4 regions of the Streptomyces sp. NPDC050997 genome follow, and region 3 is predicted to be linked to each of the others. Evidence: riboswitches for the same ligand, from Rfam matches in the RefSeq annotation. Region 3 holds a riboswitch; each other region holds the start of a gene.
The links. A riboswitch is a leader RNA that binds a small molecule or an ion and turns the genes downstream of it on or off. The one in region 3 is predicted to bind cobalamin.
Positions count from the first base shown of each region.

Region 1: it holds a riboswitch for cobalamin, as region 3 does, so the genes downstream of both, AB0H86_RS10935 (ABC transporter substrate-binding protein) here and AB0H86_RS38795 (cobalamin biosynthesis protein) in region 3, are expected to answer to the same signal.
Region 2: it holds a riboswitch for cobalamin, as region 3 does, so the genes downstream of both, AB0H86_RS17290 (ribonucleoside-diphosphate reductase subunit alpha) here and AB0H86_RS38795 (cobalamin biosynthesis protein) in region 3, are expected to answer to the same signal.
Region 4: it holds a riboswitch for cobalamin, as region 3 does, so the genes downstream of both, AB0H86_RS09695 (CbtB-domain containing protein) here and AB0H86_RS38795 (cobalamin biosynthesis protein) in region 3, are expected to answer to the same signal.

Region 1 covers NZ_JBFAGK010000004.1:209,688-211,879, forward strand. The annotation lists gene AB0H86_RS10930 (methylmalonyl-CoA mutase subunit beta) at 1-963, opposite strand, end outside; cobalamin riboswitch at 1,122-1,304, shown strand; gene AB0H86_RS10935 (ABC transporter substrate-binding protein) at 1,342-2,192, shown strand, end outside.
Region 2 covers NZ_JBFAGK010000006.1:448,909-451,100, forward strand. The annotation lists gene AB0H86_RS17290 (ribonucleoside-diphosphate reductase subunit alpha) at 1-796, opposite strand, end outside; cobalamin riboswitch at 920-1,066, opposite strand; gene AB0H86_RS17295 (GNAT family N-acetyltransferase) at 1,126-1,632, opposite strand; gene AB0H86_RS17300 (CHAP domain-containing protein) at 1,701-2,192, opposite strand, start outside.
Region 3 covers NZ_JBFAGK010000027.1:55,847-58,038, reverse strand. The annotation lists gene AB0H86_RS38800 (cobyric acid synthase) at 1-490, opposite strand, end outside; gene AB0H86_RS38795 (cobalamin biosynthesis protein) at 487-1,428, opposite strand; cobalamin riboswitch at 1,529-1,660, opposite strand; gene AB0H86_RS38790 (hypothetical protein) at 1,850-2,071, opposite strand; gene AB0H86_RS38785 (inorganic phosphate transporter) at 2,115-2,192, opposite strand, start outside.
Region 4 covers NZ_JBFAGK010000003.1:649,785-651,976, reverse strand. The annotation lists gene AB0H86_RS09700 (enoyl-CoA hydratase/isomerase family protein) at 1-619, shown strand, start outside; cobalamin riboswitch at 726-876, shown strand; gene AB0H86_RS09695 (CbtB-domain containing protein) at 912-1,133, shown strand; gene AB0H86_RS09690 (CbtA family protein) at 1,155-1,913, shown strand; gene AB0H86_RS09685 (histidine phosphatase family protein) at 2,160-2,192, opposite strand, start outside.

The DNA of each region.
Region 1 (2,192 bases), on a different contig from region 3:
CACCCACGGGTCGCGGCGCGACATCATCACCGGCGACGTCACGGCGTGCTGCACCTGCGCCCCCGCGCCGGGCGCCCCGCACACCTCGGCGACCCGCGCCCACAGCCGGCGGGCCGCGCGCAGCTTCGCGACGGTGAGGAACTGGTCGGCGGTGGCCGCGTACCGGAACTCCAGCTGCGCACAAGCCTGTTCGACGGAGAGACCCGCCTCGGTCAGCTCACGGAGGTAGGCGACGCCGGTCGCCAGGGAGGCGCCCAGTTCCTGCGCGGCCGAGCCACCGGCCTCGTGGTACGGCAGGGCGTCCACGGTCAGTGCCCGCAGCCCCGGGTACTCGTCGGCGCACAGCCGCGCCAGAGCGGCGACCGGCGCGAAGTCGAACGCATCGCCGGTACGGGCCTCGTGGGCCAGCGGGTCCGCGCCCAGGTTGCCGCGCGCCGCGTGCTTGGCGACGCCCCGCTCCTCGTACAGGCCCAGCAACTCCCGTGCGGCGGAGTCGAGATCGCTCCCCGCGTCCAGGACGACGGGCGCGAGGTCGAGGTGGACGCCGTCGAGGACGCGGCCGAGGGAGCCGAGCGGGAGGCCGCCCGCCCCGACGATCAGCCACAGTGAGGTGACGCCGTTCTCCAGATCCCCGAGCACCGCGTCGCCGCCGGTCGCGGCGTGCCGTTGCCGGACGTCCCAGCCGCCGGTGATGCTTCCCTCGGCCCGGCCGCCCCGTACGAACGGGGGGAACCCGGGAAAACCAGGGAAGCCGGGCTCGGGCGTCACATCGCTCGCGGTGTACAAGGGGCGGGTGCGCAACCCGTCCTCCAACACGGTGGACAGGGCGTCTTCCGCTGCCTCCCCCGAGACTTCCTTGCCCGACTTGCGCAGGACGCCCGCCACCAGGCGTTGCCACTGCTCGTGCGTCGCGTCAGGGAACTCGGCGGCCAGGGAGAGCCCGTCGTCAGGCAGGACCGTCATGCTCGGATGCTAGGACAGACCGACAAAGGAGCGGCAGAGGACACCGCTGTGACCTTGCACTCCCCGCCACTGTGACCTGCGCTGCTCTGCCGGGCCCGGTCCCCGCGTGGCGGACGGACGCCCGGCCTTCCGCCGCCCCTCGGGCCCGTGTGACGACGTGATAATTTGCCCAGGCCAGTCAAGGGAATCCGGTGCGAATCCGGAACTGACGCGCAGCGGTGAGGGTGACGGGCGGGGCAACGCGAGCCACTGGACGACGGTCACATGTGACCAGGGTCCGGGAAGGCGCTCCGGCCGGGTGATCCCCAGTCCGAAGACCTGCTGGCGACCCGTACGAACGGGCCCCGCGACCGGGCCCTCGACGCCAGAGGATGTTCTGTGCCCGTCACCCGTAGAGTCCGCCGCTCCACCCTGCTCCTCTTGGGGGCGTTCCTCCTGACGGCCTGCGGCGGCTCGTCCACCGGGTCCCCCGACTCGGCCACCCCCTCGACGGCCCTCACCCTGGACAACTGCGGGCAGCGGACCACGATCCCGTCGCCGCCGAAGCGAGCCGTGTCCCTGAACCAGGGCACCACCGAGATCATGCTCTCCCTCGGCCTCGCCGACCGGATGGCGGGCACCGCCACCTGGACCGACCCGGTCATGAAGGGACTCGCGAAGGCCGACGCCCGGGTGCCCCGGCTCTCCGACAACCAGCCCTCCTTCGAGAAGGTGCTGGACACCGAACCCGACTTCGTCGCCGCGTCCTTCGCCTCCACCCTGAGGGAAGGGGGCGTGGCCCCGCGCGAGAAGTTCGAGGAACTGGGCGTGCCGACCTACCTCTCTCCCGCCGACTGCGAGGGCAAGGACAACAGCGGCGACGGCGACGGAGCCCGCACCAAGCCGCTGACCATGGACTCGGTCTACGGCGAGATACGAGACCTGGCGAAGATCTTCGGCGTCGAAGCGCGGGGCGAGAAGCTCGTCGCGGCACTGAGGACCCGGGTCGCGAAGGCCACCTCCGGGATCGACGCCTCCGACACCTCGGTCCTGTACTGGTTCGCGAACCAGGAGTCCCCCTATATGGCGGGCTGCTGCGGAGCCCCCGGCATCATCACCGAAGCGCTCGGCGCGCGGAACGTCTTCGACGACACGAAGGAGGAATGGCCGCAGATCAACTGGGAGACCGTCGCGGACCGCAACCCCGACGTCCTGGTGATCGGAGATCTCACCCGCGAGTCGCAGACCGC
Region 2 (2,192 bases), on a different contig from region 3:
GCGAACCCCGGGAGCGGATGCGGGAGTACGCGATGCCGATGCCGCCCGCGTGCTTCGAGAGCCGGGCCACCTGGTGGTAGCGGTCGTAGATGGAGTCCAGCTCGTCCTTGGGGGAGTCGAGGAGGTAGCAGGACGACATCTGGGGGTGCCGGGTGCCGGAGTTGAAGAGGGTGGGGGAGGACGGGAGGTAGTCGAGGCGGCTCATGAGCCCGTAGAGCGCGGCGACCTCGTCGACGGAGCGGTGGGTGTCGTCCTCGGCGAGGCCGGACGCCACCCGCAGCATGAAGTGCTGGGGCGTCTCGATCACACGGCGGGTGATCGGGTGCCGCAGGAGGTAGCGGCTGTGCAGGGTGCGCAGCCCGAAGTAGCCGAAGCGGTCGTCCGCCTGAGTGTCGATCAGCGTGTCGAGGCGGTCGGCGTGGAGGCGTACGAACTCGGCCGTACGGTCGGCGATCAGGCCTTCCCGGTGTCCGACGGCGACCGAGCCGGTGAAGGACGTGACGCCCTGGGAGGCGGCCTCGGCGCGGATGCTGATCGTGAGCAGACGGGCGGCCAGCCGCGAGTAGACGGGGTCCTCGGAGATGAGACCGGCGGCCGCCTCGGTGGCCAGCTCGCGCAGCTCCGACTCGTCCGCCCGCGCGGACCGGCCACGCAGCGCGGCGGCGGCGACCCGGCCGGGTTCGGCGTCGGGGAGGTCGGCGGTCAGCTCGGCAAGGATCCGTAGCAACGCGGTTCCGGGGCCGTCGGATTCCACCGGAGCTGTCGCTGATACCGGATCGGCTGGCGCGATGGTCACGTGGGGGCTCTCCCTCGCTCGGCAGGGGGCCTCACAGCGGGCAGGGGGCAGCACACGAGCGCACACGGCGTCGCGTCCACCGGCCCATTCCACGAGGCCCGGACGTTTGGGCACCCGGGCCTGATGGCCGGGCGCACTGTCGGCAGGTCCTCGGACTGACTCTCATGCGGGCATTTGCACGCATGAGTACACCGTTGCGGGACAGTTCCGGATTTGCACCGGATTCCCCTGCGGCGACAGCGAGCACGAGCATACATCTTGTGCCGGGTGGCGACAGCACCCCCATATGTTGTGTCGCGCCCGACTTCTGAGCGTGGCAGAGTGTCAACTCACAGCGTCAACTCGTAAGCGAGCAGCGTGAGGTCGTCGAGGTCCGGGATCGGGTTCCAGTCGCGCTCGGGGAGCCGGACGAAGCCCAGACGTTCGTAGATGCGGTGGGCGGAGCCCATCGTGTGCTGGGTCGACAGGACGATCCGGACGCAGCCGTCCGTGGCCCTCGCCCGGTCGACGCAGGCCCGCACGAGCGCCTCGCCGGCTCCGCGTCCGCGCGCCTCCCGGGCGACCGCGAGCATCCGTATCTCGGCCTCTCCGGTGCGGGCGATGTCGGCCATGGGTCCGCCGGACGGTACGAAGGTGACGCCGCCGAGGAGTTGTTCGCCCTGGGTGGCCACCAGTACGTCCGCGGCGGCGGCGCGCTTGGCCACGTCCTTCAGTTCACCGAGGTACCAGTCGCTCTCGCCGAAGAGGAGGAGGTCGTCCAGGAGGTAGGCCCGGGCGGTGATCTCGCCGAGGGTGTCGTATTCGTCGGGGGCTGCTTGCCGGATCACGAGGTCCATGCCGGGAGTGTGCACCAGGGGTGCGGCCAAGGGCCGCCGGATTTCCTCCGGCGGCCCTTGGGTGCGGATCAACTGCGGGAGGCGAAGCCCCGTACCTTCAGCGTGCTGTTGTTGCGGCCCGGCAGCTTCGGTCCCTGGGCGCCCACCCAGCGGTACGTCTTCATCGTGATGCTGTCGGAGCCGCGGCCCGCGTTGCCCTCGATGGTGGTGACCGACCGGCCGTCACTGCCGCCGACCGCCACGACGACCGCGACATGGCCCCGGGGGGCACGGCTGTCGTGGTTGTGCCACACGATCACGTCCCCGCGCTGTGGCGGCTGCCCGGGACGGTAGGCGTGGAACCGGCCGCCCACGCCGGTCTCCCAGGCCCGGGACGACTTGTGATTGTCGGGAGCCGCAGCCGAGTTGGCCCACATCGCGTTCGCGAAGTACCCGCACCACGCGTCGCCGTTGAAGCCGTTGTACTCGTTGAAGTTCCCGCCGCCGAGGAAGTTGTCGTTGCGAGAGTCGCCCGGCTTGCTCAGCCGGACGGGGCCGTTGCGGGTCTCCTTGTAGAGATG
Region 3 (2,192 bases):
CCACGAGGACGGGAAGCCGAGCGTTCCGCGCGATGCCCATGTTCACGATGTCGGTCCGCCGCAGGTTGATCTCGGCGGGAGAGCCGGCCCCTTCACAGATCACCGCGTCATACGTGCCCCGCAACTCCGCGAGACAGTCGAGGACGGTCCCGAGCAGCCGCTGCTGCCGCCCTCCGTGATAGCCACGCGCACTGAGCTCCCCGACCGGCTTCCCGAGCAGCACGACCTGACTGCTCTGTTCACCGCCCGGCTTCAGCAGCACGGGATTCATCAACGCGGTCGGCTCGACGCGGCAGGCCTGTGCCTGCATGGCCTGCGCCCGCCCGATCTCCGCGCCCTCCCGCGTCACGAACGAGTTGAGGGACATGTTCTGCGCCTTGAAGGGCGCGACCTTGACGCCCTGCCGCACCAGCCACCGGCAGATCCCCGCGGTGATGACGCTCTTGCCGGCGTCAGAGGTGGTGCCGGCGACGAGGAGACCACCGTTCACGACGTTCGCCCCCTAGTGAGCAGCCGCCCGGCGACGCTGACGCCGAGAGCCAGGAGACCGACGTGCCGGGACAGCCGTACGGCCCGCTCGATGTCGTGTGTGGCCACGGCACGCCCCTCTCCGTTGAGCACCGGCCGATGCTCCACCCGCCCCGCATAGGACAGGGTCCCGCCGAGCCGCACCCCCAACGCCCCCGCGAACGACGCCTCCACGGGCCCCGCGTTGGGACTCGGATGCTGTGCCGCGTCGGCCCGCCAGGCGCGCACGGCGCCGCGCGGATCGGGTCCCGCGAGCGTCGCGAGGACGGCGGTCAGCCGTGCCCCCGGCCAGCCCGCGACATCGTCGAGCCGCGCGGACGCCCATCCGTAGCGCCGGTATCTGGGCGACTTGTGGCCGACCATCGCGTCGAGGGTGTTGACGGCCCGAAACCCGAGAAGCCCGGGCACCCCGCCCACGGCTCCCCACACCAGCGCCCCCACCACGGCATCGGAGGTGTTCTCGGCGACCGACTCCACGACCGCGCGCGCGATCCCGTCGGCGTCGAGCGCCTGCGGATCCCGCCCGCACAGATGCGGCAGCCGCGCCCGCGCCCCGGTGACGTCCCCCGCCTCCAGCGCACGCCCGATGCTCCGGGCCTCCCGCGTGAGTGAAGTCCCGCCGACGACGGCCCAGGTGGCGGCGCCGGTCAGCGCGACGGAAGCGGCGGGTGAGGTACGTACGGCACGAGCGGCCGCGGCCCCGAGCGCGACGGCGCCACCGGCGCACACGGCGGCGTGCAGCGCGCCCCATCCCCGGTGGTCCCGCCACAACACCCGTTCCACGGCACCGGCGGCCCGCCCGAACAGGGCGACCGGATGCCCACGGCGGGGATCGCCGAGGAGCAGGTCACCGAGGAGGCCGGCGGCGGCGCCGTACGCGAAGACGCGATCGGCACGCATGGACTCAGCCGACCGCTGTGACAGACGGGGCGCTGCTACTGCATCTCGAACGGCAGCCGAGCATGGCGATATGTCCTCACTCAGGGTGTCCACGCCCTGGTTCGACGAGACCGGCGGCGAGAGTTCCTGGCTCCCGGGGCTTTCTCCCCGGTCACAGTGGCGGGACCGCGCCGGAATCTCACCGGCTTCCTCTTCTGCCTCCGTACATGGCCCCGGCAGTCCACCACGGGGTTGGAAGGGCCGTCAACTTGCCGTTGACCTGCGAAGGGAGAGTGTGCTGAGACCCACACGCGAGTGGTCACAGCCGTCACAGACGACGTGGGGTGGGGGGGGGGGGGGGGGGCCCCCCCCCCCCCCCGGGGGGGGGGGGGGGGGGCGGCCCCCCCCCCCCCCACCCCACGTGGTGTCCTGGTGTCGCAGGTCAGACGACGATCAGCGAGATCCCGTACGCCACCGCCGCCGCGCACGCCGCGAAGCACACGTACGCGCCGGTGACCGCGAGGGTGGCGGAGTCGCCCTGGGCCGTGGCCCGTTCGCGGTGCGACAGGCCCATGATGCCGAGGGTGAACAGGGCCACGAGGGCCACGGTGACCACGAGGCTGACGCCGAAGACGGAACCGAGGGCCGCCCAGTCGATCTTCATGCTGCTTCTTCCTTCATGCCGGTGGGTGCCTGGGTGGCCGGGCTCAGACGGTGGTCGCGGCCGACGGGGCCGCGGGGTCGGTGGCCTGGGCGGCCGGGGCCGGGATCGTGGCCGTGAGGTC
Region 4 (2,192 bases), on a different contig from region 3:
CGGCGGCACCCACCTGCTCGCCCTCGCCCCGGGCGAACTGGGCACCCACCTGGCGCTCACGGGGGCGCACATCGGTGCCGGGGACGCACTGCTGTGCGGGCTCGCCGACCACTACGTACCCTCCGTCTCACTCCGGCAGTTCGTCGACGACCTCGCCGAACTGCCCGTCCGGGACGCCCTGGACCGTCACACGCGGCTGTCGCCGGAGGGGGAGTTGGCCGGCCACCGGGAGTGGATCGACACCTGCTACGCGGCTGACACGGTCGAGGAGATCGTCCATCGGCTGCTCGCCCAGGGCGACCCGGCCGCGAAGGAGACCGCGGAGACCCTGCTGTCCAAGTCGCCCACCGCTCTCAAGGTCACCCTGGCCGCCCTGCGCCGCGCCCGGCGGCTCGGCCCGCTGGAGCGGGTGCTGGAACAGGAGTACCGCGTCTCCTGCGCGGCCCTGACCACCCCCGACCTGGTCGAGGGGATCCGCGCCCAGGTCATCGACAAGGACCGCACCCCGCGTTGGTCGCCGGCCACCCTCGACGAGGTGACCGACGTCGACGTCGAGCGCTTCTTCACCCCGCTCGGCGAGCGTGAACTCGCTCTCCCCGGGCCGGAAACCACCACGTAGTGGCCTGAAGCGGCGGCCCGGTTCCGCCATCGGTGACCGGCGAACGGTCGGTGATCCGGGTCACCTGGCGGGCGAGAACGGCGTCACGCCAGGTGGTGCGGTATTGGCCATGGACCCGACACACGGTACCGTCGCTGTGATATTGACGACGGCATCGGAAGCCGGTGAGAATCCGGCACGGTCGCGCCACTGTGGACGGTGCCCCCCGAGGGGGCGCATCGCGAGTCAGACCCGTGGCCGTCGTCATGTGCACCACCGAGATGGGACGCGAACTCCCAGAGGAGGCCCTGCCATGGCGCAGCATGTCGCCCAGCCGACAACCACCACCCCCGTCGTTCCCGCCAAGCTCCCACTGAAGGCCATCGCCCCCTGGGCGGTTTTCTTCGGCATCCTGATGCTGGTCCTGCTGTACTTCGTCGGCGCCGAACAGGGCGCCACCTCAGTCGTCTCCGGCGAGAACGTCCACGAGTGGGTTCACGACGCCCGCCACCTCCTCGGCTTCCCCTGCCACTGATTCGAGGGACGCCGCACACCCATGAACTCCGCAACAGTAAGAAACCTGCTCGTTCGGGGCATGCTCGCCGGCCTTGGTGCCGGCGTGCTCGCCCTGATCGTCGCCTATTTCCTCGGTGAACCGAGCATCGACAGCGCCATCGGCTTCGAGGAGTCCCACGCCCCCGCCCACGAGCACGAGGTCGAACTCGTCTCCCGCTCCCTGCAGTCCACCGCGGGCCTGGCCACCGGCGTCCTGATCTTCGGGGTGGCGTTCGGCGGCATGGCCGCTCTCGCCTTCTGCTTCGCGCTCGGCCGCGTGGGCCGATTCAGCCCGCGGGCCACGGCGCTGCTCCTGTCGGGGGCCGCGCTGCTCGCCGTGTACGTCGTGCCGTTCCTGAAGTACCCGGCCAACCCGCCCGCGGTCGGCGACCATGACACCATCGGTCAGCGCACCACGCTGTACTTCCTGATGATGGCGCTCAGCGTGCTTCTCGCGATCGCCGCGGTGATCGCGGGCAAACGGCTCGCACCGAGGCTGGGCACCTGGTACGCCACCGTCGTCGCCGTGCTCGGCTTCGCCGTCGTGATCGGGCTGGCGTACGCGTTCCTGCCCGCCATCAACGAGGTGCCGAGCGACTTCCCGGCCGCCCTGCTGTGGCGGTTCCGCCTGTCCGCCCTCGCCATGCAGATCACGCTGTGGGGAGGCTTCGGCCTAGTCTTCGGCGAACTGGCCGAACGGCTGCTGCACCCGAAGCCGGCCACGGTGTCCGCGGGCACGGCGGTAGCCGCCCCGCAATGACCTGACCGACACGACGAGAGGGCCCGCGGAACCGTCCGGGGGCCCTCTCGCGTTCTTCGGGTTGGCAGTTCCGGCCGGGGGCTGCGACCGGGCAGGCGCGATACCCGGTGCATGCACGGCATCGCGCGGCACCGCCGAGGCCGTACCGGCGGACGCGGACACCGATTGCCTGCGCTGGGCGATCGCGGCGCTGCCGCGCCGTCACCGGGGCACGGCGTCATGAGAACCCTGTTGAGTCAGCTCCACTCAATGGTCCGCGACCGCCCCGACGGAGTCCGG